2 regions of the Paenibacillus pseudetheri genome follow, and region 2 is predicted to be linked to the other one. Evidence: riboswitches for the same ligand, from Rfam matches in the RefSeq annotation. Region 2 holds a riboswitch; the other holds the start of a gene.
What was found. Region 2 has a riboswitch for cyclic di-AMP ahead of L1028_RS26335 (C40 family peptidase). Riboswitches for the same ligand answer to the same signal wherever they lie in the genome.

Region 1 (15,325 bases), on a different contig from region 2:
GTGGCAATGGGGCCCGGGTTCACAGCCGAAACGATAATACCGCTCTTCCGCAGCTCCTGACGGAGTGCATTCGTGAATCCGAGAACAGCATGCTTGGTGGCTGTATAGGCTACCGATTTGGCTGTACCGATCTTCCCTGCCATAGAAGCCACATTTATGATCTGGCCACTTCCCCGCTCTAACATATGAGGAACAACAGCCTTCGTACAGCGAACAATCCCCATATAGTTAACATCCATCATATCATCAAACTCATGAGGTTCCATCTCTGTAAAAGCGGCGAATTTACCGTACCCAGCATTATTTAGCAAAATATCAATTCTGCCGTAAGTCGCCAAAATTTGAGCAAAGGTCTCTTGCACACCGTCGGCATCTGTTACATCGCATGTATACAGTCCAAAAACGCCCGGAATACCGGCCGCCGTTTCTTTCAACTTCGCTTCGGAACGTGCCACAAGGATTGGAATTGCACCTTGCTTACTAACCATTTGTGCGGTTAATGCACCAATACCGCTGGATGCTCCTGTAATCACAACAACCTTATCTTTAAGTACCATAAAAAGTATTTCAGCTCCTAACTCTTGCCTAAGAGATCATCACCTGAATATCCATCTCTCCAACCCCATCCATCAACAATGGAATACTAAGTGCTCTGCGAGGCAAAAAAGACATGCTCTCAAGCTTCATAATTTGGGGAGGACTTATATCCACTGAAACTCCCTGATTATATAGAATCGTACTAGCATTTCCACTGATCATATTGCCCAGCTCTGAAATTGCACTCTGACCCATCTCATCCATCTCCGTAATCACATAGCCGCCCATCATAATCGATACCATTCGCAAGGCTACCTGCTCTGCGATACCAAATATAATATTTCCGCTCAGCTGGCCTGTCATTCCCACTTGAATCCATATATGATTATCGATCAGTTCAATTTCTTTGATGCCTAAATTCCCAGTGGAAGGCGAGACCTGAATCACTTGTTCTATAACTGTCCGTGCAGATTCTAAAAACGGATTAATTACTTCTGCTTTCATGAAAGTCCTGTCTCCCCCTATATCGTGCTTTAGTCATATACCAAAAGTCCCAAGTAATATGGATTTATTATACTTTATATATCGGCACAATTCAGCAAAAATTAATGTACATGTCGAATTCGAACCCCAGTTTGTTTATGTTGCAACATTGCTCTGTCGGGTATTATCTCCTATAATTTAAATCAAATGCCAACATGGAACGTAATATTTCACCCCATCACTTTCATATTTGCTTGTCCAAAGGAGGTATTCCATGAACATCAGCCAGCTGGAGACACTAATAACGATCTCCAAAACAATGAGCTTTCGCAAGGCCGGAGAACTGCTTAACTTGACACAACCAGCAGTTTCAGCACAAATCAAGAGCCTTGAAGAAGAGTTCAAAACACAGCTGGTTGACCGGAACCAGCCTGTTACGTTAACCGATCGAGGGACTGTATTTCTGGAGCATGCGGAACAAATTGTGACGATTGTCGAGGAGCTTAAACAGAGACTTGCGGATCTTGAAGATAATCCCCAAGGACATATTATTCTCGGCACTACTACCTCTATCGCCATTCAAATTTTACCGCGTATTTTATCCTATTTTAAAGACCAGTTCCCTCATATTAAAACATCTATTTCCTCTATGTCCTCGTCTCAAATTTATCAGCATGTCGAGAATGGCATTGTCGATGTCGGCATTGGCTATTTGATCGGACGTAGTCCGAGCATGACTACTTCCATTCTTTATTATGATACATTCGAGTTGGTGGTCTCACCCAGACACCCCCTGGCTCAAGTAAAGACTGCAGGTATAGAAGCCTTAAACAAAACCCCGCTAATTCTGCTCTCACCGGATACAGTGGGCCGGAAATTTGCCGACGAGGTATTCTCCAAGCATGGCATAGAGCCACAGGTAATTATGGAACTGACCAGCAGCGAGGAAGTGAAACGGATGGTAGAGCTCGATTTAGGTGCAGCCATTATTTCCAAGCAGTCAGTGACCGCTGAGGTGCGAGCCGGTTCCCTCAAAATTGTGCCTATTATTGAATTGGAAGTCACGCATCCTGTAGGCGTCATAACGAAGTCTGGAAAATATGTGAACTCAGCCATGAGACAGTTTCTTAGTGATCTCAAAGGTATGCCGGAGACACAATTTATTGGGTCTGAATAAAATACACCAAAAAGTGGAATCGATACTTCTGAGCTAATTGCATAACCTTGTTTAAAGGAGTTGATCTTGATGAAATTTGACCTGCATACACATCATTTTCGCTGTGGCCATGCCGATGGAACGATTAGAGATTATATCGAAGCTGGAATTTCAGCGGGTCTAGGGGTAATAGGCATTTCAGACCATACCCCTTATTTCGGAAGTCCTTCCGAGCAAGCTTTTCCTCTAATTGCAATGAGTAAGTCCGAATTATCAAATTATGTTGAGGAAGTCCTCTCCCTCAAAAAAGAATACGAAGGTGTAATCGACGTTCTGCTAGGCATTGAATCAGACTTTTTCCCTGAGCATGCCGAACTTTACCGCAAAACATTATCTGCCTATCCTTTTGATTATGTGATTGGATCGGTACATAGTGTTGGTGGCGTCAGTATTTTTAACAAGAGGCGCTGGAAAGGGCTTAGCAAGAATGAACAGATTCGTGTGAAGTCTGATTATTACCGATTGATTGCTGATTCCGCCCGCAGTGGCATGTTCCAAATTCTTGGACACATTGATGCGATGAAGGGAAATTATCCTGCTTTTTCAGAAATCCCTGCTCCAAAGCCAATGGATGACTGTCTGCAAGTAATTAGTGAATGTGGCGTGGCGATCGAAATTAATACCTCAGGCGGAACCAAACTGGTTGGCGGTTGGTATCCATCAGAAGATATACTGGAGCGTGCAAACCATTTTGGCGTAGAGGTTACTTTTGGTTCGGATGCGCATAAGCCGTCCCGGGTCGCAGAAGACCGAGATGCGGTAGCTGCACAGCTAAAAGCGATAGGTTTTACACATTGGGTTTATTACAAGCAGCGCGAGAAAATTAAAGTTTCACTGTAAAGATTTCTTATATTTAAACAAATGCACCAAGCGTTATTGGTTTAGGGGTGGAGTTACCCTCCGTTAAACCAATCTCCGCTTGGTGCATTGTCGTTTATTTATAGGTTATCGCAGGTAAACCCTTGCTGCTTCAGGGTGCGCTTCGCATCCCCATATTCCGGATTGATATCGTAAAAATGAGCAATCGTACTCGTCCAATCTCTCTCCGTTAATCCCTGCTGCTGCATATATTCACGGTGGGTTTGATTATACGCCTCCAGGAGACCTTCCACATCCGGATTGTATTGTTCCTCATGAAACACCGCTTCCAGCGGCAGCCGCGGCTTCTGTACGGCCTCTTCGGCTGGATATCCGACACAGAGCCCGACGATAGGGAATACGTACTCCGGCAGCTTCAACAGATCAATAACGCCTGCTGTATTGCGCCGGACACCCCCAATAGGGATGATCCCGAGCCCCATGGATTCTGCCGCTGCAATCGCGTTAGCCACTGAGATACCGACATCTGTAGCTCCAACGAGCAGAGCATCTACATCTTTTACCGCTTCAAAAGACTTGTTCTCCACTCTACTTGCTAATTTCGCTCTATAGAAGTCCATGCAGAACACCAGAAAGACGGGGGCTGCTGCTACATGCTTCTGATTGCCGCACAAGACCGAAAGCTGCTGCTTACGCGCAGGATCCTTGATAGCTATAATGGAGACCTGCTGTCCATTAACCCACGAGGGCGCTGCTTGGGCAGATTCAATCATTATCTTTAGCTTACCCGGCTCCACTTGCAGATCAGAATACTGCCGGAAAGAACGGTGATTCATTAACGTTTGTATTACATCATTCAAGATGTTTACGCCTCCTTCTCAATTCATTCGACTGTTTGTTAATCATAAACGATCGGATTAGGTCCTGACAAAAAAATGGACCCGAATCATCGGGTCCCAAAGCAGTTATATTTTTAAAAGGGGGTCATGTACTTAGTTTAACCGGACACTGTTAGAGTTTCATAACGGCATTATTTCATTTGTGTAACAATGTGAATACTTTCATTACATCGTCCAAGGAGCCTACTCTGGGCATCACTCGCTCCAGCATCATGCCGTTCTTAAGCATCACACGTTCGGATCTAATATTATCTCCTCGGCAGCGCCCTTCGATCCGTGTGATCCCAAGCGTATGAACACTGTAATTTATGAATAAGCCAACTGCCTCTGTCGCCAATCCGCCTCCCCAGTACGCCGGATCTAGCATATATCCTAAAGTGGCCTTGCCCTCACGGCGGTTCCAATGCTGTAAAGCAACAATACCGATCAACTTCTGCTGCTCCTTCAAATAGATTCCCGCATGTAACGCGCAAGGATCGAATGCGAATAACATCCGGTTCACCAGCTTCTCCACCTGAGCAAGTTCTGATCCAGCTCCGATGCGTATTTGAATATGAGCCTGCACTTCTGGATGGGAGAGCAGTTGTTGCAAATGACAAGCATCCTCGGGCGGAATCATCCTAAGGTCAACCGCCACACCTTGTTGCGTCTGGAACGATACTGCCTCATAAGTGCTCATACTCTCTCCTCCTCCATGCAGCTAAAATATCAGTCTATTCATCCGATGAATGGTGCAATGTCAGCACCGTTAATTCAGGCCTACATAGAAAACGAAAAGGCATGACTGTTTCGCCAAAACCTCTATTCACATACACTGGCATGCGCTTGGTATCTGTATAATACAATCCATTTATGTACTTTTGGGACCCATAAGGGGTGAATGGCGCACCTACAAACGGCAGGCGAATCTGTCCCCCATGGCTGTGCCCGGATAGCTGTAGGTGAAATGAATGAGCCTGTGCTATATCAGCATAATCCGGTTCATGCATCATCAGAACGGTAAAGGTTCCTGCAGGCACACCCCTGAGTGCCTTCACAGGGTCAGGCTCGCCATGTAGCAGATCATCCAGTCCGGTCACAGCCATAACTGCTCCGCCTCTTTTTAGAAGATAAGATTCATTCCTTAGCACCCGGAAACCAGCAGATGTAAACAACTCGATAATCCGCTTCGTATTCTTGAAATCATGGTTGCCTAGGACCGCATATTTTCCTAGTGGAGCACTCAGCTCTGCCAATACAGGTATAGCATCTACAAGATCCTCAGGGTTGCTGTCCACGATGTCACCTGTAAAGCATATAAGATCCGGTTCCTCCTTAGCTATACGCTCTGCAAGTCGAGCCAGATCACGGGCATCCTTATTAAACCCAAGGTGAGTATCACTGAAATGGACAACCTTCATGCCTGAAAAAGCAGAGGGAATATCTTTGAAGGACAACTTCAGCTTAGTAACCTGAATCCAGTTTGGCTCCCCTTGCCAAGCGTAACCACTTGTGAGGACGCCTGCGCCGATTACAGTAGCCGCACCTCGAACCAGGAATTGCCGGCGGGTCATTGTTGTCTTGCCCTTAGATCGACGTCCAGAGGCGCTAGAGTGGGTGTCTTTACCTGAATGATTATTTTTCTTATTGGGAGAAGCCCCAGACGATTGTATCTTCATACGGAGTTTCTCCTTCCCTTCAGCTTTCGTTTAGAGCCGTCAGTACAATTCTACATTCTTCCTCTGGCGTATCCCTGTATGCAGGTGCGATGCCTCTCTTAGCAATTTCTGATTGTTGGACTCGTTTCAGCATAAAGGCTACTTCCACCGTCTTCTTAAAGGGAAAAGGATCCAGCACTAACGTTGACTTATCTTTCCACTCCACGGTTATCGTACGACCTGACGTAAAACTGAAATCTTCACTGCCAGAGAATCCCTCACGCCACCATGGATGCTCCTCAGATTTCGGGCTACCCGGTTCATTTAAAGCCAAATATAGGGATAAGTCATCGCAGAACTCCAAAAGACGGGCATCATAATACAACTCATCCTCACCAATCGGTTTGGATACTTCCAATTCCCGGTGAATACGGGATCTACGTTCCTCTTCATGCTCTTGATATAAAGTCAGTTCTGGATAATCCAATCCCGAAATCTTAATGAGTCGTTCAAAATGCAAGCTGCACAAAAGCGCTCCGTAAGGTGTCCGCGCCTCGATCTCATCAAGTCCCCGCTTATAAAAGGTCAGCTTCGGCACTACAGGAAAATCAATAAAGCTGTAAGGCGCGTGTTCCGCATCGTTCCAAAAGGGCGTCTCATCCAGATCAATCCAGCCCCGGTCATGTTCAGCTACCGCCCAAAGCACCTCGTCCCGGCGCCCCTCTTCTGGCACATGTTCTTCCTTGAACCAAATGGCAAGCTCTCCAGCTAACTTCCCGTGATCATGCTGTTTAACCATTACAATTGCTCCATCATGCTCCCGACAAATCACGATTATTCCTCCCTGTTGATCCACACCTAACGTACGTTAACAATGGATATTATAGCATATGCTATTCATTCTTCTGAGCTAGACGAATTTCCTATTCCCTACCAATTATAAACAAAAAAGCTATCCTCAGCGAATAAAAATCCACCACTCAGGATAGCTCAATATTAAAGATCTGGCGGTACTACTTATTACACACCTAACCAGCGTTTGAACATATGTTTTGTCGTCTGCTTATTAATTTCTGCAATGGAGGTGGTAAGAGGAATCCCTTTTGGACAAGCGCGTACACAGTTCTGTGAGTTACCACAGCCGTCAATACCGCCATCTTCCATCAATGCGTCCAATCTTTCATCAGCATTCATTTCACCCGTAGGATGAGCATTGAACAGGCGTACTTGAGAGATGGCTGCGGGTCCGATGAAATCCGTCTTCTCGTTGACATTCGGACAAGCTTCCAAGCATACGCCGCAAGTCATACACTTAGATAATTCATAAGCCCACTGCCGTTTCTTCTCCGGCATCCGTGGTCCCGGCCCAAGGTCGTACGTACCATCGATTGGAATCCAGGCCTTCACTCGTTTTAGAGCGTTAAACATCCGGGTACGGTCAATCACTAAGTCACGCACCACCGGAAAGGTCTTCATCGGCTCAATGCGTACAGGTTGCTCCAGATTGTCTATAAGCGCTGCGCAGGCTTGGCGAGGTTTGCCGTTGATCACCATCGAGCAAGCTCCGCATACTTCTTCTAGACAGTTGGAATCCCAGCACACCGGAACGGTGCTATCACCTTTGGCATTCACTGGGTTACGCTGAATTTCCATCAAAGCACTGATTACATTCATACCCGGACGATAAGGGAGCTCAAATTCCTCAACATAAGATGAGCTTTGTGGATCGTCCTGGCGGGTGATGATAAACTTTACGTTTTTGGGAGCTGTAGCAGTTTCCGCCATAATGGTTCCCTCCTCAAATTACCTGATTTTATTTCATTAAGCTTGCCTCGCAAGCTGTTTCACTGTTGGGAAAGATTAATCCTTCGAATAATCACGGACCCGTGGAGGGATCAGTGAGACATCGACTTCGTCGTAAGAGATTTGCGGACCGTCTGCAGTCCAGGCTGCTTTCGTGGTCTTTAAGAATTCCTCATCATTACGATCCGGGAATTCCGGCTTGTAATGAGCGCCGCGGCTCTCGTTGCGCATAAGCGCTCCCAGTGTCATCGCTTCAGACAGCTCCAGCATATTCCACAGCTGACGGGTGAAGGCCACACCTTGGTTATTCCAGCGCGATGCATCATTCATATTGATATTGCGATAACGCTCTTTAAGCTCTTTAATTTTGCCAATGGTCGCTTCCAGCTTTGGATTGTGCCGCACTACGGTCATATTGGCAGTCATCCATTCGCCCAGTTCCTTGTGAATCACATAAGCATTCTCTGTACCTGACATCGCTAGCAGAGACTCATATTTGTCCGTCTGCTTTTTGTGGAAGCTATCATATACAGAAGAGGAGATATCTTGTGATGATTTCTTCAGACCTTTAATGTATTCAACAGCCTTTGGTCCAGCAACCATACCACCGTAAATGGCAGATACCAGAGAGTTAGCGCCTAGACGATTCGCTCCATGATATTGATATTCACATTCTCCTGCCGCAAAAAGACCAGGAATGTTCGTCATTTGATTGTAATCGACCCACATGCCGCCCATGGAATAGTGCACAGCCGGGAAGATTTTCATCGGTATTTTACGGGGATCATCCCCCATGAATTTTTCGTAAATTTCAATAATCCCGCCAAGCTTCACGTCCAGCTCTTTCGGGTCCTTGTGAGAGAGGTCCAAATACACCATGTTCTCACCGTTAATGCCCAGCCCTTGATCCACACACACATTAAAAATCTCACGTGTAGCAATATCGCGCGGCACCAAGTTACCGTAGGATGGATATTTCTCTTCAAGGAAATACCACGGCTTTCCATCTTTATAAGTCCAGATGCGGCCGCCTTCACCACGTGCTGATTCCGACATTAAGCGGAGCTTGTCATCTCCTGGAATAGCCGTTGGGTGAATCTGTATAAATTCTCCGTTGGCATAATGCACACCCTGCTGGTATACCGCACTTGCGGCTGTGCCCGTATTAATTACGGAGTTCGTTGTTTTACCAAAAATAATACCAGGCCCACCGCTAGCCAAAATAACAGCGTCTGCGGGAAAAGTCTCAATCTCCATCGTCTTGAGATTCTGGGCACTTATGCCGCGGCATACGCCTTCGTCGTCGATGATGGCCGAGAGGAACTCCCAGTTCTCACGTTTCGTTACAAGACCTTCGGACTCCCAGCGGCGCACTTGCTCATCCAGCGCATACAAAAGCTGTTGGCCTGTCGTTGCACCAGCAAATGCAGTGCGGTGACGCTTCGTTCCACCGAAACGACGAAAATCGAGTAATCCCTCAGGTGTGCGGTTGAACATTACGCCCATCCGGTCCATAAGGTGGATAATACCTGGTGCCGCTTCGCACATCGCCTTGACCGGTGGCTGATTCGCCAGGAAGTCACCGCCGTAAACGGTATCATCGAAATGCTCCCAAGGGGAGTCGCCCTCCCCTTTCGTATTTACCGCGCCGTTGATGCCGCCTTGCGCGCAAACGGAGTGTGATCTTTTTACAGGCACTAATGAGAATAATTGAACATGTGCACCGGACTCCGCTGCCTTGATGGTAGCCATCAGGCCGGCCAGACCGCCACCCACGATAATGATATTTGCTGTTGCCATGATAAGTTCACTCCCTTTATCGAAAATATCAGAAAGGATTCTGGAATCTAGTCCTGAGAGGATAATTACTTAGATGAAAGTCTTTATGGACTGAGCTATGGAAGCTGCGGTTTGAAATTCAGCATCACGGAAAGTGACTAGCGAAATGAGGAACATAAACGTTACAAGAACAAATATACCGAGACAAAGGTAAGAGGATACCCGCTGTGAACGGGGTCCTACCGTGATTCCCCAGCTGATCAAGAAAGACCATAGGCCGTTTGAGAAGTGAAAGCATGCTGCAACGATACCGATAATATACAGTGTCAACATCAGTGGTTGAGTCACGATATCATGCATCAGGCCACCCAGCTCTTCATGCTCTACACTACCAACTGCCACCTGAACCCGGGTTTGGAACAAATGCCAGATTATAAAGACAAAAGTAATAATTCCTGTAATACGTTGCAGCGTATAACGCCAGTTTCTTTCAATGTTGAAACGGTTCAAGTTCGGCTTGGATTGATAGGCAATATACAGTCCGTATACGCCATGGTACAGCAGAGGAAGCCATATACCGAACAATTCCAGGAAGAAGACAAGCGGCAGGCTATTCAGCCATATCACGCTGTCAGTGAAACCGGAAGCGCCACCCTCTACAGCCGCAAAATTCGTCATCATGTGCTCAATGAAGAAAGCTCCAAGCGGGATAACGCCTAGCAAGGAATGAATCTTTCTGGAATAAAATCCTTTCATACATAGTAACCCCTTTCCGATTAAAACAGCGTTTTCATTATTGTGTATTTACCGCCGGAACTACATTTGACACAGGATAACGTAGACTATGAAATGACAAATCGTCTATATTTACCGCTATCCTTGGTTTCCCGGACTTTGTTTTCTTTTTCACAAAATGTGAATATCTTGTGTCACTTTTCATGTTACTCCTTTTTCCCTTATAAGGGAATTGCAATCTAATTATTAAACGTTATACAATAAACGCATAAGAATAGATTTTATATGATAATAATTCTCATTTAGAGAAACAACATTTTCCGACAAAACTTTTATTCCCTTATGGGGCATGAAGTATTGTCTTCATGGCTATGAATTTCGTCACTGCTGTTTATAGATTGCACTACGAGAGGAACATAAATATGTTTGACGATTTAGATATTTTTGCAGCGGTTGTGGAGCACTCCAGCTTGAATCGGGCCTCCCGCCAGCTCAATCTGTCCCAACCTGCCCTATCTCGTAAGATCTCCAAGCTGGAAGAACGGCTGGGTGTCGCGCTATTTAATCGTTATGGCAAGCGTCTGGAGTTAACCGAGGTTGGGCGTCTTACTTATTCCTACGCACTTGAACAACGGCAGCAGCGCTCTAAATTTCTGGAGGCTTTGTCTAAATACAAAGAAGGCGAGCCAAAGCTCGTCACCTTAGGGGCGTCACTTACCTCACTCCAGACCACTCTGCCTCCACTAGTTAACGCATATATGGAGAAATACCCAACTGCGGAGCTGAAGCTAATCACAGGCCGAACACATGAAATTGTCTCCTCTGTCAGTGAAGGAAAGTCAGATATTGGTCTGATCGCTTCCTCTATTCAAGAACCTGGACTGCGCTGTATTTCTCTGTTTGAGGATCAACTTCGACTGGTTGTTTCTGAGCATCATCCTCTGAATCAATCTACCAAGCTAACCATGGATGATCTCTCCCGACTGCCTATGATCCTCTTCTCCAAAGGCACCTGGTACCGCCGTCTAACGGACGATCTGTTCCAGCGCTGTGGAATTGATCCAGACGTCCGTATGGAGATTGACTCCTTCGAAGCCATCGTGCGGCTTCTGCCGACAGTCAATGTAGCAGCGTTACTGCCCAAGTCTTATCTACGTCCACAGTTGTTAAACGGTGGCGGGCTGGTCTCTCTGCATATTAAGGAGCTGGAGCAGACTCAGCGAACTACCTGTCTAATATACCGTGACGATGGAAGCCTGAGCACAGCGGCTCGAAGCCTCGTGCAGGTTACAGAAGAGATGTTTCTGACGGAACGAGAGAAGTAATAGCTGCCTCTTTCGTCTACCTAAATTTAAAAAGCCCTCCGTGCCCTATAAGGACGGAGGGTTTAACTATTTAATCTTTGTTTACAACTTCATCCTCAAATCGATCAATGCTTTCATTAGAACCAATGAGTACCATAACGTCGCCCTCACTCAAATGATCATGTGCCGTCGGAGCCACTATAATTCCACTTTCCCGGTTCAGGGCAACAATACTGCAGCCATATTTCGCTCTTGTATTTAAATCTGACAAGCTTTTCCCGTTCATGCAAGACGGAACGGTTAGCTCGACGATTTTATAATCCTTGGACAGCTCAATATAGTCCAGCAAATTGGGTGTCACGAGCTGATGTGCTACACGAATGCCCATATCCCGCTCTGGGAAAATAACCCGGTCCACGCCCAGCCTGGACAACGCACGACCATGAAGGATCGAGATCGCCTTGGCTACTACTTGCTTGACTCCAATCTCTTTTAACAAAATCGCCGCCAGAATACTTCGTTCCATATTGTCGCCGATCGCTATAATCCCACAATCGAAGTTCCGCACGCCAAGCGAACGCATAATCCCCTCATCTGTAGCATCAGCCACTACCGCATGCGTCAGGTGATCACTCATTTCCTCTACGCGCTCCTCATGGTGATCAATGCCGAGTACCTCGTAGCCCATTTCCATCAGCTCAAGTGCAAGGCTTGAGCCAAAGCGGCCTAAACCGATTACTACAAATTGCTGTGCTTTCATTTCGGATTAACTCCTATCCAATAATTATTTTACCTTCTGGGTGCTTATACAATGGTTTACCCTGTTTTGGTCCTAGCGCATACACTAATGTTAATGGACCTAGGCGACCCGCAAACATCGTCAGACAAATCAGAATCTTGCCGATAACAGACAGTTCAGGTGTAAGCCCCATACTTAGTCCCACCGTAGCAAAGGCTGAGGTCGTCTCAAATAATATTGCTAAGAAATTACTATCCTCTGTTGTGGACAGTAGCATTGATACAGAAAGGACCAATAGTAAAGCCAGTAAAGTTAACGTCAACGCTTTATAGATACGCTCCTGCGCCAATCGATAACGGAACAGCACAACATCTTCACGCCCGCGCAGCATCGCGATTACTGCACCAATCATAATGGTAAAGGTCGTAGTCTTGACCCCGCCACCCGTTGAGCCCGGTGATGCACCAATAAACATAAGAATAACCATAAAGAACTGTGAGGCTTGCCGCAGTCCGGCAATATCCACCGTGTTGGCGCCAGCGGTTCGGGGCGATACGGACTGAAAGAATGCCGATAATATTTTGCCGCCGAAATTTAAATTCCCCAGTGTGCGCTGATTCGTAAATTCAAATATAAAAATAACCAAAGCGCCGATAAGAATAAGCCCTGCAGTGGTGGAGAGTACAACTTTGCTATGCAAAGATAATTTACGTTTGACACGAAACTCCACCAGATCCGACATGACAATAAAACCAATACCGCCAGAGACAATCAGAAACATCACCACGATGTTCACAAGCGGGTCATATACATAATCGGTTAAACTCCGGAAATCCCCGAAAATATCAAATCCAGCATTATTAAACATAGACACCGCATGAAATATTCCAAAATAAACGGCCTTTCCCAGTGGCATATCAAACGCCCAGCGTATGGACAGAAGCACCGCTGCACAGCCTTCGATGACCAAGGAATAAATAAGTACTCTCCGGATCAGTCGAACAATCCCCTCCATAGAGCCTTGGTTCATTGCTTCCTGAAGGATCAGTCTGTCCCGCAAGGAAATTTTACGTTTCATCATCATGGCAAATAAGGTCGCCATTGTCATAAACCCTAAGCCGCCCACCTGGATAAGCACCATAATTACGGTTTTCCCAAAAATGGTGAATGTCGTCCCGGTGTCCAGCACCACAAGTCCTGTCACACATGTGGCCGATGTTGCAGTAAACAACGCATCAATAAAACTCACAGCATTCCCGCTGGTACTCGAAATGGGAAGCATAAGCAGCAAGGCTCCAATCAGAATGATCGATGCAAAACCAAGCACCATAATCTGAGGCGGAGAGAGCTTCAGGAACTTTGATTCAGAAACCCTGCGAAACTGTGAAGCCACTACGCTCACCCTCTTATCTAAATTTAAAGAATTCCAACAAAAAAAGCACTGGAAAACCAATGCTACCCTTGGTTCCTGCAGTAAATTAGCCTACGAGGTTAGCTGACGGATTCGGACTGTGCAGGCTGCCCTATTCGTTCTAGAACGAAATTCACCCCTGATGAATAAAGACACCGCCTATGGCGTATACTCATCTTTTCATTACTTCTTGTGGTTCCCCCGTTTTCACCTGAAATTCGGCTATATACAATTGCATACAAATTATATATGTTATTTCGAAAAATCACAAAGACACTATTAATGGTGATTCATATGAAAAATGCGGTTTGGAGAGGATGTACCACTAAGAGTGCCTTTTCTCATCACTTTTCCGTGTTTTCCCTGCAATTGCATCGATTTTCATGAAAAATGAAGAAAAGATCACCTTAAATTCATGGTATATATTCAGTCACCTATTCTATAATATCTCTATTACCCATAAAAAGAATGTACGATTTTTTGTAACTATCATGGCACTAATACTATAATGGAACATAACATTGTCAATTTACAAGGAGGCGTTACATGAATCCCGTTGGCCAGCCCTTACAGCAACGTGCCCTCTCCAAGAGGCTCATCATCTCGGGCATTATCGGTCTTATTCTATTTATTATGTTTCAGATCGCCCCCTCGGTGCTAAATAGCCCTGCCGGGGAAGATACTACCGTTATCAGCAAGGCGGAAGCCCGCGACAAAGCGATATCATTCGCAGAACAAAAGCTAAACTATACCAAAGCACCAAATGATCAGTGGAATGTACTGTACGAAACGGACTCTTCCTTTTATGGATATATGTCCCGCGAGAAGCTTTTGGAGGACTATACAAAGAAGAAATTGGATCAACGATATCCTTTTGACATTTTCCGTGTAACACTTCGTCCTTCAGCGGAACAAGAGCCACTGATCTCCATTGACCTCAATATGTACACTGGCGCAGTTGTCGCCTTCACACAAGGTGCAGAAGGATCGGGTGCCGGATTACCAAGCAATGTATCCACCAGTGCAAAAGAAGAGGACAAGGGTACTACCTTATCACTTGCACAAAAAGAAAATCTTGCCCGTCCCTGGCTTCAGGAATGGGATGTGAATCCTGCCAAGCTGCAAATTGAATCGAATACGGGAAACTATGGGCTTGTGTATACAGATCGTTCCGTTCAGATCGGCGAATCCTTACTACACTATTATTTAAATTTCACTGGCGAACAGGTATCCAGCTTTAAAGCAGGATTCACTGCTCCAGCCTGGCATACCTCCTATGTGAAGGACCAGACCTCTCTCGCGGAAAAGCTTACATTATTCGGCTACGGTCTGCCTACCTTAGCTTTAGGAATTCTGGCACTCATCTACAGCATACTTAGAAGAGAATATACCTCCTTTAAGCGTGGAATATTCCTAAGCTCAGCTTATTTTGTAATCATGATGATCAGCACCTATAATATGCTCCCTGAATCCACAGGCGAAGGACTCGAGGCTCAGATCACTTCCGTCATTATGTTCATCATTTATGCCTTATATAGCCTCCTAATGTCCTCCCTGCTCTATTTTTCTTTAGTTGGAGGGGACGGCCTTTGGAAAAAAGAAGAGGGGATGAACCCATGGCCACGTGCTAAAGAACCTGGCTATGGAAAATATGTTCTGGATAGTATCCGGGCAGGATACGTCTGGGCATTCGTGCTGCTGGGAGTGCAAACCCTTATGTTCATCGTATTATCATTTACCTTGCAGAACTGGTCCACTACCGACGCTACTCAATCTCCTTACAACATGAGATATGCTTGGCTGCTGCCCATCGTTGCATGGCTCGCTGGTTTATCCGAGGAAGCTATTTATCGTTTTTTCGGAATCCCTATGTTGAAAAAAGTATTCCGTAGCACGTTCATTGCTTGCCTGATCACTACGCTGGTTTGGGCGTTTGGCCATACGTTGTATCCGATCTATCCCA
Region 2 (15,325 bases):
ATCATCACCCTGCTCAGCAACAAGGCTAATAACTGGGTACAAATAATTCTTGGACAACGTAAAGTTAATAAAGCCTGGTCCGGCAATCTCAGCTTTTTCAATAGAAGCGCTGCTAGTATCCAAATGTTCTATAATTGCCTCAGCAATCTGGCGTGGGTTACGTTTTGCGATTTTGGTCAGCTGCATAGCAGCGTTCGTAGCCAAATCACCATGTGCCTTATCTCTTGGTACTTCCAATACGATATCCGGAACCTCTTCCGGTGCAACAATTCCTGCATTCACAATTGCATCGGCAATGGCTTCTTTTACCCGTTCATTCACTAGCTCCAACGGATTCTTTCTCTGTGTCATAATTTCGGTTCCTCCTGTATATGCAAACTAATAGCAAACTTTCCTGACAATTCCTCGTATACGTACAAATCATATTCCCATGCAACCGTTAGGGAGCGCCCTTCGCGCACCACGTCCAGCTTGTTCGTTACTGTAGAAAGATTAAACTGTGTATATGGTGAACGATAGAATCCCGGCAGACGCCGTCCGGATTGAAAGCTCTGTTCCGACTGTATCCCACCGTGGCGGATTAGCTTTAGCTGATTGCCTGCAATCTTTATTGTTGTACGAACAGAAATTTCCTCTCCTCGAGGGCCTTGCTCTAACTCTTCATATTGAATATATAGATGCGGTCCTTTGGATACTACCTCTCCATTCGCTTTCATAACATTCCGCTGACCATCTTGAAGGCTCACGAGCGTAATAGAGACGTCATATTTGTTAGACTGTATTTCGGGCATCACACGTTCCTCCATTCTGCAAGCCTCTGCATTCTGCATAAGAAAAACGCCTGTCGTAAAACTTAAACATTTTTATATTCATTCAAAGGCCTATTCGCTTTCCCATTGTACACTATATCCAGTTCAAAGAAGCATTTCAATCTCAGAATCCATTAGATCTAGCTTAGCTCATAAAATTTTACCATATTGATGAATAAAAGCACACTTGGAACATGTAGTAAAACTGTACACAAGTGCAACCAACTTCATAATCACAAAAAAACAGTTCCCTTAGGAACCGTTTAGAAAACTAAACGCCATACTCACTACCTTTACTAACCCGCTCATTACAAGGACAAAATTTTCAACGAAAATCTAAGTTGCCAAGAAGCACCGCCATCTTTAGTTACATATAACGATGAATAATCGCGTTCGCGAACGGCTAACCAGCCTTCTTTATTACTAGTGAACGAGATTACTCCTTCATACCCAGCAATCGCCGGAAGATTGGTCCACTGCTTGCCACCGTTATATGTGCGTCCTACCGCTACTTTTTCTGCTGCGTCGGAATAACCCACCAAGAAGGTCGTATTGTTCCCTATCAGCTCCAAATTTCCCGGTCTGCCAGACGCAGGCCCCTTATTTACTACAGCTTTTCCACTACCCGGAGAAGGTCCACCCCCAGCAGTTTCCTGGGCGATCACTCTATTCCAGCTTTTCCCCTTATTCGTACTTGTATATAGGGAATATGAGGTTTGACTCATCCCTGAGCCGCCAAAGAGAACCACATCAACTTGATCTCCCTTTGAAGTGATTTGCCCATACTCTGGATCGGTAAAGGCTACTTTTAACGATAAACTCCAAGTTTTACCACCATCTGCGGTCTTCATTACCCGGTAGCTGGTTCCAGGCACAGTTACAACGGCCCAGCCGGTATTACGATCACTGAAATAAGCACCATGTGTATTGGATGGGGTTGAAATCTTACTCCAGCTAAGTCCCCCGTCCTTGGTGTAATACGTTGATGCCCTGTTATACCCGAAACCAGTCTTACTGTCGATAAAATCGATTCTTTCAAAACTAACAGCTTTATTCGAAAGTCTTTTCCATTCTGAACCACCATTAGAGGTGCTGATTAAATATTGAGCTTGACCGTCTTCTACAGAAGCAAGGGCAAAACCATGCACGTTATCGGGAAAATCAATCTGTTTAAAGCTCCATTGGCCTTCATAAATTTCTTGAAAATTGCAGCCTCCATTAGAAGTGCCAATCATAAATCCATTGCCTGCTGCCCGTCCGATATCCCCATTCAAAAACTGAACATCAGAAAAGGTAAGCGGTGTGGATACGTCTCCTGAATGCTTGTTTTGCAGAGACTGTAGTAGCCCATGATCTCCAGTGCCGCAAGCCGCTGGTGTGGCCGATGCCGCAGCATGTACAGAAGAAGCTGATGCACCCCATCCTGAAACCATTATTAGCGTCGCCGAAAGGGCGGTTATTGTCGTTCTGTGAATCTTTTTCGTCCAGTTCATAGTGACACCTCCTATTGTATATATACCCTCGCTTTCAATCTCTACTCTTTTATACCTCCTGAAGCACGCATAATCCACCATTGAATAGTCACAAAATGGAAACAGTTTGTCATCTCCTATTTAAATCTCCTCCGGCGATAGTCCCTTTAACAGATCACCTAGTTATACAATGAATATCCTTCCAGTTCCTTTCCCATAATACAAGGAGAAGGGAGTCTGGTGCCATGTCACGTGAATCAACGAGTCCACCCAAACGAAAAAGCCGCTTCCGCCGTTTATTCCGGCTGCTGGTAGCCATGATTATATTGTTTCTACTGACTACGGGAGCTCTGCTCGGTTACCTATACCAAAAAGATCTCCCCCCCATTGGGGACGATGTGCGCTCCAAGCTACTAGACTCCAGGGGCAATATTCTTGCCACCTTTACCTCAGACGGGCGTAGCCGTGAACCGGTCAAACTAAGTCAAATTTCTCCCCTGCTCATTGAAGCCACGCTAGCCGTCGAGGACCGTAAGTTTTACGAGCATTCCGGATTTGATATGAAGGGAATGGCCCGGGCCGTGCTCGTCAATCTGGAAGAGGGAAACCGAACGCAAGGGGCTAGCACGCTAACTCAGCAGCTCGCGAGAAATCTTTATCTATCACACGAGAAGACATGGACGCGCAAAGCTAAAGAAGCCTTGTATACGATGCAGCTCGAGATGAAATACAGCAAAGATGAAATTTTGAACATGTATTTAAATAACATCTACTATGGTCATGGTGCCTATGGCATTGAAGCAGCCTCTCAAATGTATTTTGGTAAATCTGCGGCAGATTTAGACTTGGCAGAGAGTACCATGCTAGCTGGGATTCCAAAAGGACCAACCTATTATTCACCTTATAATCATTTAGACAACGCTAAAAAACGCCAAAAAATTATTTTGACTGTCATGGCTAATCTAGGAGAAATCACACAAGAAGAAGCGGGGCAGGCTGTTCAGGAGGACTTGAACTTAAAACCACAAGGCCAGAAAGATACCACTGTGGTTGCACCCTATTTCAAAGATTATATCCGCAATCTGGCCACAGAATCTCTTCACATCAGCAGTGATGAGCTGGAACAAGGGGGACTAAATGTTTACACTACCCTTGACCCTGACATGCAGCATGCCGCAGAACAAGCAGTCGACAAAGAGATGGATCAAAAGAGTGATCTGGAGACCGCTCTTGTTTCCATCGATCCTCGCACTGGCTACATTAAAGCAATGGTCGGCGGAAAAAATTATCGTACCAACCAATACAATCATGCTCTAGCCACTACACGTCAGCCTGGCTCTTCCTTTAAGCCGATCATGTATTTAGCAGCACTCTCTTCTAAAGAGATGACTGGTCTTTCCGTTTTCAAAAGCCAGCCAACGATGTTCCATTATGATAACAATCGTAAAACCTATCAGCCTCGGAACTTCGGGGATAAGTATCTGGGCGAAATCAATATGCGACAAGCCATTGCAGCATCCGACAATATCTATGCTGTGAATACGATCATGAAGATCGGCGCGGATAAAGTGAGCGAGATGGCAGCCAAGATGGGCATTGACAGTCCGCTTCAAAGCGTGCCGTCACTGGCACTCGGCACCTCACCGATCAGTCCGCTAGAAATGGCTGCGGCATTCACTGTTATTGGAAACAGTGGTCAGAAAATGCCAACCACAGCCATTCTGAAAATAACGGATTCCAATGGTATGGTACTGTATGAAGCACCACAGCCAAAGGGCGAAGCCATTGTAGAGCCTTCTGCCGCCTATGTATTAACCCGTTTAATGGAGGGGGTATTTGAGAATGGGGGGACAGGAAATCGCGTAGCTTCTATAATCAAACGTCCGGTAGCCGGCAAGACGGGAACTACAGATACAGACGGCTGGATGGTAGGCTTCACCCCTGAGCTATCCACTGCAGTTTGGGTTGGATATGACAAGGGGCGCGACATCACAACTACCGATGGTCGACGGGCAGCTCCAATTTTTGCGGAGTTTACTGAAAAAGCGCTGGAAAATATCCCACCTAAGATTTTTCCCATTCCAGATGGTGTAGTCAGTGTATACATCAATCCCCAGTCCGGCAAGCTAGCTACAGCAGACTGTCCCGAAAAAGAACTGGAGACTTTCATTAGTGGAACTGAGCCTACCGAATACTGTGATCAACATGGCAAAGCTCCCGCTGTCGATGATGCACAAAGCAAAGTAGATCCTGCTGAAGAAAGCCGTTCCCTGTGGAACAATATTAAACGCTGGTGGTTGAATTAACCTCTTCATTAAATGGAGAGGTTTTTCTTTATTATTACTTATTTATTGTAGAATCGATAGGATGGATAAAACTCGATTTTCACTTCTCCCACAAAGGATGTAACCGCTTCATTAATTGTATTCACCCCATTCTCTTAACTCACAATTACTGCTATAATAGTTAGTAGCAACCAAAATATAAAGATGTAAATGAGGGACATGGGATGAAGGATACAGGCATGATCCGGAGTTTAGACAGTCTTGGGAGAATTGTGGTTCCCGCAGAAATCCGTATGACTCGTAATATCGACATTGGTGATCCTATCGAATTTTTTATATTAAACGATAACACCATCATACTCAGGAAGTACACCTCGACAGAATGTACGTTTTGCAGAAGCCACGACCATGTCACCTACTATAAAGAGCAATTTATTTGCAGTAGCTGTCTAAAAGAAATTGCCGATCCTGAACGCATGTCTCAAGTGCCTGAGGCGCGCCAAGATTTTGCAGGCGAAGTGTCAGAGCACAGCAGCACGATCCGGAAGACGAAGACAGAGGATATGTGCCAACGCCTGGAGCGGGCCATAGAAGAACATCCATATGCCAATCAGAAAGAGCTTGCTGAAATTCTTGGGATCAGTCAAGCCAGAGTAAGTCAACTCAAACGCAAACTTAGTACGGCAGGCAAATTGTAAACTAATTCATTGTGTTCAATTCAAAAAGGCTTCGACTCTCCTATTTCAGGATGTCGCAGCCTTTTTTCTGTATCAGGTAATCTTGACCGGGTGATTCGTTTCTACTCAGTCAATGCAGCCTTAAGCTCATCGGAGGACGCAGTCCACCATGCCTCATTATGAGAGATCAAGAGGGATTTGAGGGCAGCTTTTTCAACTGCGCCAAGCCCTCCCACATCGATTTTGCGTTTTAGAGCAGCATCCAACTTATTGACATGCTCGGCGAGAATTTTCCATCCGCGACGCGCTTCCGTATCGATCCACATTTCACAGGCTGTTATTCCACCATAGAATTGACTATCCTGTGTACGGTCCACTGCTACCCATACCACCCAAACCTGTCTACCATTAGGTACATCTTCACGGTTCATGGAGAATTTAATACCCTTTTCAACCTTACTCTTGGCATGCATGGCACCGATATCAATGACTGCTTCACCGCCATCAATAATGACAGGTGATACGTTATTGAGCTCTATAGAGCCTGCTCCAAAGCCTTTATGTTTACTTTTGGCATTCACAATATTTAAGGCAATCTGTTTCTTGCCCTCCGGTTGTATGTTGTCCACGAGTGCACACCCTTCCTCTTACGAATAATTTAATTTTAGCTAATAATGCGGCGATTGCAAACATATACATCCCGTAGATGCTTGTCACGGGAGGAATCACACTATGAAGTCACTGTCATTAAGGTACATCATCATCTTTGCGACCCTGGCCACCCTCGTGCTATTAGGAGGCATATGGGTCTATTCGGGGGAGAACTCTACATCTTCTGTTACTAGCTTTGTTTCAAAAGAGGCCAAGTCCTCAAACGGCACAGCTCCTGCGGCTGCACCACAGCAGACACTGCCTGATAGCGCCCCCGTTCCAGCAAAAGAGGCATTAAGTCAAAGAGTTGCCGAGTATCACATTAATGTTCAGCTTATTCCTGATACAGAAACCTTAATCGCTTCTGAGACGGTAACCTGGACACACCCCGGTGCAAAACCGGTAAGTGATCTATATTTTCATATGTATCCAAATGCCTTTTCTTCACCAGATACTACCTTTATGAAGGAGTCCGGAGGAACGCTCAGAGATGACACCATGCCAGAGAACGGCTTTGGAAGTATGACTTTAACCGATTTGCGCACATCAGAAGGAACATCACTAATGCAAAGAGTGCAATTTGTACAACCCGATGATGGTAACGTCAACGATAAGACACTCCTAAAGGTACATCTCCCACAGCCAGTTAATGGTGGAGAAAGCGTCACGCTTAGACTCCAGTATGAGGTCCAGCTCCCCAAAATATTTGCCCGTATGGGCGCATCAGGCAATTTCGTGATGGCTGGGCAATGGTTCCCTAAGCTTAGTGCATACGAGCCTATGGGAACACGTGGGGTTAAGGAAGAGGGCTGGGATTTGCATCAATATCACGGCACCTCTGAGTTTTACAGCGATTTTGGTATCTTTAATGTAACGATTGCGGTTCCTTCCGACTATATGGTAGCTGCGACCGGATTTCCTGTGAAGAATGCCAAGCTGAAGCAAGATCAAAAAATATATCAGTTCTACGCTGACGATGTCCATGACTTTGCTTGGGCGGCATCCCCTGATTTTACAGTAGCCGAAGAAGCCTTCTCTACGCCAGAAGTGCCTGGTGTACGGATTAAGGTGTATCTCGATCCATTGCACAAAGACTTAAAGGAGCGATACCTTCAGGCCGCGAAGGCTGCTCTAACCTACTTCAGCAAATGGTATGGTCCTTATCCCTACTCGACTCTGTCTATTATCGTTCCGCCTAAGGAGGGCAATGGGGCTGGTGGAATGGAATATCCTACACTCATTACAGCGTTTGGAGCCAAAGACTCTTCTCCTGACACCTCACTTGAAAGAACCGTCGTTCATGAAATTGGCCATCAATACTTCTACGGTATGGTAGCCAGCAATGAATTCGAGGAGGCCTGGCTAGACGAAAGCTTCACTTCTTATGCTGAAGACAGACTCATGGAGCAAGAATATGGCATCAAAACGAATCTCCCACTTCAGTCCAGCTTGGTGACCAAATCAGAGCCGCTAAATTTAGAGACATGGAAATATGCCGGGGCAGAATCCTATAGCCGAAATGTGTATATTCGCGGAAAGCTAGTACTCAAGGATATTGAACGCCAAGTAGGCACTAAAGCAATGAATAGCATCATGTCCACTTACGCACGTAAATTCCGTTTCCAGCACCCCACTACGTCTGATTTTCAAAAAGTCGTTGAGAAGGTAACCAAAAAATCGTGGCAGCCTTATTTCGAAGATTATATTTATGGTGGTGGTGCTCCTGATTTTTCAGTAGATACGATTACGATGAAAAAGAATGGCAACAGCGATGCTCAGAGCTACGAATCCATAGTGAAGATTACAAACAAAGGAAGCCATTACGTTGACGTTCCCATTAAATTCACATTCGCCGATGGCTCTGCTACAGAGCGGGTTTGGAGCGGTGAAGGAACAGAGGCTACATTCCAATTGTTAAGCGATAAGCTTCTTCTCTCTGCTGAGGTTGATCCTGAGCATACCGTTCTTTTAGAAAACAAACATCTTAATAACTTCAGACTGGCGGAAATAGAGCCTAAAACGCTCTCCCGCTGGACATTAAGTGTAACTAAACTAGTTGAAACCGTGCTCGGAACTCTTGTCTGGTGAGGTGAATGATTGTGAGAACATCGATAACCCGCGGCTGGCAAAGCATGAAGGAGCAATTTTATATTCTGATTCTGCTCTTCATCTACCGACTGCTCTGGGGCTACTTTATGTACGGCTTCATCCGGTCTGCTATCGTTCCAATTCTACTGCGCTATCCAGATAAAGACGCTGGAGGCAGCGGTATGGGCAGACTACTCTATTATGTCGAAGGCCAGTTCAGCTTGGACACAGATCCTACGATACGTACTTGGTTATGGATGTTCCTAGGGCTTGTTGTCTTACGACTGCTACTCTCCCCCTTCATAAGAGCAGGATTACTGCATGAACTCCATCAGGAGCGAAAAGGAGAGCGTGGCCTGTTCTTTTTTCCCGGTATGAAGCTTTATGGCTTTCCAGTGTTTATCTTCAGTCTAATCGAATGGGTGCTGGGTCTACTTCCGTTATACTGGCTTGCTCCAAAAATGTACGGGCTATTCTTATCCTCCTTTCTGAACTACTCTTTGTTACTTCATCTAGTTCCATACGTATTGGCATGGCTTATATACATCTTTATCGTGCGCCTGTTCCTTCTATATATGCAGTTTGGTTATACCAGCGGCACGGGGATGTTCTCCTCCTTATTCATTTGCTTGAAGTCGCTGATTCCAGCAATAGGCATTTCAATCATACTTGGTGCAGCAGGCCTGGTCCTTTTGCTAGTGTGCGGAGTAACGGGTATCTACTGTCCTGGCCTACCAGCACTTCTTATTCGTCAACTTTCATCACTGCCCTCAACACTCTTCAAAATGTGGGGAATTTCAGCTCAATATCATCTATGGCGCAGTAAAGCATTTCCACAATAATTTGAAGCATTACAGAACATAATATAAGAGTCCCGGTTCCTGAATCAGGAGCTGGGACTCTTTCGCGTTATAGACAAATTATGAGGATTTGCAAAATCGTAAAGACTTTGTTACAATAAATCCTGTTCCATTGGTAACAAGTTTGTAATCATTTGAAACGATTTCTACATAACTTCATGTATTTGTCGTAGTCTTGTCGATAAGTCACTGTCTGGTGCATAAAACGCCGAATTCCTTGCACCGGGAAGTGGGGGAACCATATTTTGGGTGAATTGATCTCGCTTTGCAGTGATCATAGGGGAACCTTCTACCGAATCCTTAAGCTAACCTCACAGGCATTGGAAGGGGTACAAATTTTTTGAAGAACTTAAGAAAAGCATGCGTCGCTGCGGCGCTAGGACTTGTGATGGCGTTCTCTATTGGTGGAGGAAGTGCCTTTGCAGACTCTAAGATGGACAGTGTTATTTCAAAGACTGTTGGAGTTGCCTATAAAACCGGAGGCACTAGCACTGCCGGGTTTGACTGTTCTGGATTCACTACGTATGTATACAAGAAGGTGGGTCTTTCTTTGCCCCGTACTTCAAAAGCTCAATATAATGTCGGAACTCCTGTTGCCAAAAGCAAATTGCGTTCAGGTGACCTGGTTTTCTTTAACACATTGGGCAACGGCGTATCCCATGTCGGCATTTATGTTGGAAACGGAAAATTCGCACAATCATCATCTTCATATGGCGTGACCATCACTTCACTTAGCCAGTCCTACTGGGCCAATCGCTACGTTGGTGCTAAAAGAGTAATGAGTACTTCCTCATATCAAGCTGTAGCCTACGATTAATACTTCCCCACAACTATAACCTCACAATTACATTATATAGACCTGGGTTTGATTATTGACTTAATCGAATCCAGGTTTTCTCTTGCCTTACTATATTCTTTACACCACTAGAACGGACTTTAAACACTTTTATTTGATAAAAATTTCAATAAATACAAAAATTAGTTTAATATTATCGCTTACATATGCATTTTGTCTTTAAAAAAACGAATTTTTTTGCATGATTATGTTAAAAACGATTGCCAAGCGGCACTCTGTTTGTTACAATAACTGCAGTAAGATTTTAGTAACATTTTTGTAATCATTAAGTTGTTATTTACAAAGGTTTTGTCATGTATTGATTACAAGCTATCCTAATCAACAGTATCAGCCGAGTTTCCTAACTATTAGGAAAACGGGGGAACCAACTTTGGGTGAATTGACCTCCATTTTTAGAGGGGTCATAGGGGACCTTCAACCGAACCCTTAAGCTAACCTCGTAGGCATCCGGAAGGGGTATAAACTTTTGAAGAAGAAGCTAGCAGCAGCAGTACTTAGCTTTTCCATTATTTTCACCATCGGAGCAGGAAGCGCTTCCGCAGATTCCAAAATGGATAAAGTGATCGACAAGACCATCGGAACTAAGTATGTATCCGGCGGCATCTCCACAAATGGATTTGATTGCTCCGGATTTACAATGTATGTGTTTGATAAAATTGGTATCAACCTACCACACCAATCAGGTTCCCAGTATCAAATGGGTACTGCTATCTCCCAGGATGATTTAAGATCTGGAGATCTTGTATTCTTTAATACAAGTGGTAAGGGTGTCTCCCATGTCGGTATTTATGTCGGTGAAGGCAAGTTTGCACATGCATCTTCCTCACGCGGTGTAACGATTAGCTCCCTGAGTGATAGCTACTACGTGAAACGCTACATCGGTGCTAAACGGATTATGAGCACGGATGCTTATCATTCTGTTGCTTCTGAGACAGAAGATAATGATGATGTTCAATAAGTAAATCGTACATAGGCTCTTTTCCAAGATGTTGATTCTTGGGGAAGAGCTTGTTTTTTTGTCTTATTTAATATTTACCCCTCTCAGAATTTGTAAAACATGTTTCTTTTCATGACCTATGCAGTTAAAAATAAAATTATACGATTATTTTGGCCATCGCATTATTTAATGCTTCTTGGGGTTACACATAAACATCATAATTACCAGGTGGTACCTACGAAAATGCATAACCTAAGTCTTTAAAGGATTCAGACAAACTTAACCCAGCGTGTGATCCTGCATATCACGTTTCATCCCGAATTGTCTTTCATATAGTTCTTTATATACTCCATCCCTCCCTAACAGGTGTTCCTTATCACCTTCTTCAGCAATCCGTCCGTCATTTACAACGATAATATGGGATGCGTTATTAATCGTTGAAAGGCGATGTGCAATAACTATACTTGTCTTATTCATCAATAAATAATCCATTGCCTTCCGAATATAGTACTCTGATACCGCATCAAGAGATGAGGTTGCCTCATCCATTATTATAATTGGTGGATTCTTCAGCAGAACCCGAGCTATAGAAATCCTCTGCTTTTCCCCTCCAGACAATTTAACTCCACGATTTCCAACTACTGTATCATATCCATTAGGGAGATTTATAATGAACTCATGAATATAAGCTGCTTTACAAGCATTTATCATCTCTTCTTTCGGAGCACTGTAATTAGCATACTGTAGATTTTCCTTTATGGTTCCATTAAAAAGATAAGTCTCTTGAGTAACAAGACCGATTTGAGAGCGTAACGATTGCAAAGTCAGCAGACGGATATCGATACCTCCGATGGTTATGCTCCCAGAATCAATATCATACAAACGTAAGATTAAGTTAGTAATCGTCGTTTTGCCCGATCCGCTAGCACCGACTAGTGCAGTCATCTTTCCGGCGCTTGCAATGAAAGAAATATTTTGCAGTGTCGGATTTCCATTTTGATAGGAAAAGGTAACATTCTGAAATTTTATGTCTTTAATGACATTATTCTCAATGGCAACTGCATGTGGATGATCGTTAATCTGGAGCTCCATATCGAAGTACTCAAAAATACGTTCGAACAGAGCTAAGGATCTTTTTATATCGATATACAGACTAGTCAATTGATTAACCGGACCATAAAGTCTTCCCAGTAATGTTACGAAGGCGATAATAGCTCCGATAGTTATCTCTCCTTGAATAAACAAATATCCACCATACAAATAAATAAGCATCGGGCCAATACTTGTAAAAGTAGTCATGACCATTATGAACCAACGCCCAGCCGTCGACTCCCTAATTTGTAAACGTGCCGATTCAGCGTTAACCGCTTTAAAACCTTCGTATTCCTTCTCTTCTCTGGTAAATAATTTCATCAAAATATAACCGCTGAAGCTCAGTGTTTCCTGGATAATTTGATTTTCCTCTGACATCTTCTCTTGAGTCTGTTTTGCAAGCTTCCAGCGGATCTGACTCATTTTACGAGTAGGAAATATAAACAGAGGAACAGCAAACATGCCTAACAGTGCAAGTTTCCAATTCATCATTATTAGTGCAATAGCTGTGCTAGATAAGACGAGGATGTTATTGAAAAAGCTTACAACCGTGCCATTAAATACGCCCTGTATTCCTGAGATGTCGCTCGTCATTCTAGTAATAACTTCACCTTGTTTGACAGTAGAAAAAAACTGTAGCGGCATTTTTTGCAAGTGTCTGTACATTTGATTTTTCATATCATACACAATGTTTTGAGAGATGAATGCATTTAAATAACTTTGCCAAACCCCTAATAAGCCAGAAACCATTGTCGTAGTCAGGGATGCGATAACCAGTAAACATAAGAATCTTAAATCTTTCTCTGGAAGAGCCTGATCGATAATATATTGAATGAAGATGGAGGGCAATATTCCAAGCGAAGAGGTTAGACATAATATGACCATCACAAGTAGCGTATGCCTCCAATAAGGCTGAAAATACTTAGATATTCTAATAATCAATGCTTGATTAAGTTTTATTGCACTTTCATGATCATTAAACTTCATACGTCCCACTCTCATATTGCGATCCCATCCTCACTTGATGAAGTACGTAAACTTAACCCTACTACTCGATTGATATATTTTATATAAAAAAATTGTAACGGATTAGGATTTATGTCACTGACTACACTCACTTACAACTATTAGTATTTTAATTACATATTATGGATTGGAGGCTTAGCTATGAAACTAAATCTTTTTACTACAAATGCCTGTAATTTGAACTGTACATATTGTTACGAAAAAAATAAAAATAACTTAAAGATGTCCATATCTATCGGAAGACAAGTTATAGATTTCTTTTGGGGAAAAGTCAAGGATGGCATTTTTAATATTAATTTTCATGGGGGAGAGCCCCTGATTGAGTTTAGCCTCATAAAAGATTTGGTCCAGTACATAAATGAAAAATCCCGAGACCAAGAACCCCACTTCATCATCGATTACTCATTAACTACAAACGGCACATTAATCACCAAAGAAATTAGCTCGTTCTTTAAAGAAAATAAATTCAATATTCGGTTGAGCCTAGACGGCAATCAGGAGGCTCAGGACCTACATCGAAGAACTCACGGCAATCAAGGAACCTTTGACAAGGTTATTCAAGGAGCAAAATTACTGAAGGAAGATCATATTGATTTTGCCGTAAGAATGACCGTAACACCGGATAATGTTCACTTTCTTGTAGATAGTGTGATATGGCTGATTAATAATAACTTTGAAAAAATAAATATTGTCGCCGATGCATTTGCAGATTGGGATAAGAACTTTGTAATTCTAACAAACTCATTCAAGCGCATTAGAGATATATATTTAGAAGCTAGAAAAGAAAAACGGATCGTTATTAATCTTTTTGACGGGAAGTACTCTTCCTATATGCTCCATAATCCTCCGTTATTTTGTAATGCCGGTTCGGGCAGCTTTGCAATCAGTACATCAGGTCTAATCTATCCATGTGTTTATGTAGTTGACATTGAGGAGTTCTGTATTGGCGATCTCAGTAGAGGAATTTCCCCATTAAAAAGAAAGCGATGCATCGAAAGTTGTTTGAAAAGAGAGGATAGCTGTGGCGACTGTACCATCCAGGGCTTTTGTCACGCTAAGAAATGTGGATTCCTAAACTATTCCACAACCGGATATCTAGACGATCCCAATCCCTTCTTATGTAAACATGAGAAACTATTGTACAGGATGATCAGTGAGGTATTTGATCAACTCTATGGGTGGAAAGATCATCAAATCATTGGAATGCTCAATAAATTAAAGACATTCCCCCATATAAAGGCCAATGAGGATATTGAAAAATATCTATTATGAAAGGGGTTTTTATGACAAAAATGGATGAATATAGAGTCGCGCTGATTGTTCCTTTATTTTGTGAGCAGCAGGATTTCTCAGATATGGTTGTTGAGTATTTAGGATTTGGTTACATAGCGTCCTATTTGCGGAATAAAGAGATCTTAGTAGACATCATCGATCCATTTGTTCAGAAGCTCACTTCTGAAGAGGTTGTAGCAAGGGTATTACACGGGAATTACAACCTTTTAGGATTCACGCTTATGTCTTCTGATTACCTTAACGGTATGCAGAAAATTCTGAACCAGTTACCTATTGATTTCATCTCAAATGTTCACATCATGGTTGGAGGATATTATCCGACCTTTCAAAAACAAAAACTATTTACAGTCGAGCCTCGAATTAATTCATTAATAGTTGGAGAAGGCGAAGTTACTATAGCTGAACTTGTCGATAGACTAAGAACTAAAGAAGACCTACGCGGTATTACGGGATTAATTTATACGGAAGGAAACGACATTGTTACGAATAAAAGTCGGGCGTTAATGTCAGAGGAAGAATTAGATCGACTGCCGCTTCCTGCCAGAGATCATATTGACACCATTATCAAGAATAATGGCAGTATTCAAATTTTATCAAGTAGAGGATGCTTCGGGCAGTGCACCTTCTGTGCTGTTAATGTTTTTTATGATGAACAGCCCGGCCGAAAGTGGAGAAGTAGAAGTCCAGAGAGTGTAGTTAAAGAAATTGAGGAACTTGTATCCAATTACAATATTACTTATCTGCATTTCTCAGATGAGGAATTTGTTGGACCTGGCAAGAGAGGTAAGGAACGCGCAAGGAAAATTGCCGAATTAATCTTAAAAAAGAACATTAATATTCGATTCAGTATGTATTGCCGAGCAGATAGTGTTGAGGCGCAAACCTTTGAAATCTTAAAACAGGCAGGACTAGATAGTGTCTTCCTTGGTGTCGAGTTCGGTGTACAGAAGTTATTGGATTATTACAAAAAAGGGATTACTTTGGAACAAATTAAGAAGGCACTTTTCACTCTAGAATCACTAAAAATCAAGATCAAAATTGGCTACATTATGTTCGAACCAACGATTGATTTGGACTCTTTTAGGGAAAATTTAAAATTTTGCTATGAAAATACGAAGTTTACATTGAGAAGAGTAGTGAGCCAGTTAGCAGTCTACCCAAATTCAAAAGCGTACTGGACATTGCATTCGGAGATTGAAATGGATGAACAGATGTCTTTTGATAGGTTGTTTGGAGATCACTATAAATATAAATTCAAACACAAAAAAACTAATTTCTT

Region 1: it holds a riboswitch for cyclic di-AMP, as region 2 does, so the genes downstream of both, L1028_RS26930 (TrkH family potassium uptake protein) here and L1028_RS26335 (C40 family peptidase) in region 2, are expected to answer to the same signal.

The regions. Positions count from the first base shown of each region.
Region 1 covers NZ_CAKMAB010000046.1:25,503-40,827, forward strand. The annotation lists gene L1028_RS26865 (SDR family NAD(P)-dependent oxidoreductase) at 1-557, opposite strand, end outside; gene L1028_RS26870 (chemotaxis protein CheX) at 586-1,041, opposite strand; gene L1028_RS26875 (LysR family transcriptional regulator) at 1,295-2,197, shown strand; gene L1028_RS26880 (histidinol-phosphatase) at 2,267-3,076, shown strand; gene L1028_RS26885 (NADPH-dependent oxidoreductase) at 3,175-3,915, opposite strand; gene L1028_RS26890 (GNAT family N-acetyltransferase) at 4,091-4,633, opposite strand; gene L1028_RS26895 (metallophosphoesterase) at 4,668-5,612, opposite strand; gene L1028_RS26900 (DUF3891 family protein) at 5,632-6,423, opposite strand; gene sdhB (succinate dehydrogenase iron-sulfur subunit) at 6,612-7,376, opposite strand; gene sdhA (succinate dehydrogenase flavoprotein subunit) at 7,452-9,194, opposite strand; gene L1028_RS26915 (succinate dehydrogenase cytochrome b558 subunit) at 9,264-9,929, opposite strand; gene L1028_RS26920 (LysR family transcriptional regulator) at 10,331-11,233, shown strand; gene L1028_RS26925 (potassium channel family protein) at 11,304-11,972, opposite strand; gene L1028_RS26930 (TrkH family potassium uptake protein) at 11,986-13,281, opposite strand; cyclic di-AMP (ydaO/yuaA leader) riboswitch at 13,416-13,596, opposite strand; gene L1028_RS26935 (CPBP family intramembrane glutamic endopeptidase) at 13,909-15,325, shown strand, end outside.
Region 2 covers NZ_CAKMAB010000044.1:16,408-31,732, forward strand. The annotation lists gene argS (arginine--tRNA ligase) at 1-351, opposite strand, end outside; gene L1028_RS26300 (YwiB family protein) at 348-791, opposite strand; gene L1028_RS26305 (WD40/YVTN/BNR-like repeat-containing protein) at 1,118-2,302, opposite strand; gene L1028_RS26310 (transglycosylase domain-containing protein) at 2,527-4,587, shown strand; gene L1028_RS26315 (AbrB/MazE/SpoVT family DNA-binding domain-containing protein) at 4,791-5,264, shown strand; gene L1028_RS26320 (YwhD family protein) at 5,366-5,872, opposite strand; gene L1028_RS26325 (M1 family metallopeptidase) at 5,976-7,982, shown strand; gene L1028_RS26330 (hypothetical protein) at 7,994-8,824, shown strand; cyclic di-AMP (ydaO/yuaA leader) riboswitch at 9,039-9,177, shown strand; gene L1028_RS26335 (C40 family peptidase) at 9,231-9,659, shown strand; cyclic di-AMP (ydaO/yuaA leader) riboswitch at 10,018-10,159, shown strand; gene L1028_RS26340 (C40 family peptidase) at 10,165-10,656, shown strand; gene L1028_RS26345 (ABC transporter ATP-binding protein) at 10,915-12,729, opposite strand; gene L1028_RS26350 (radical SAM protein) at 12,895-14,025, shown strand; gene L1028_RS26355 (B12-binding domain-containing radical SAM protein) at 14,037-15,325, shown strand, end outside.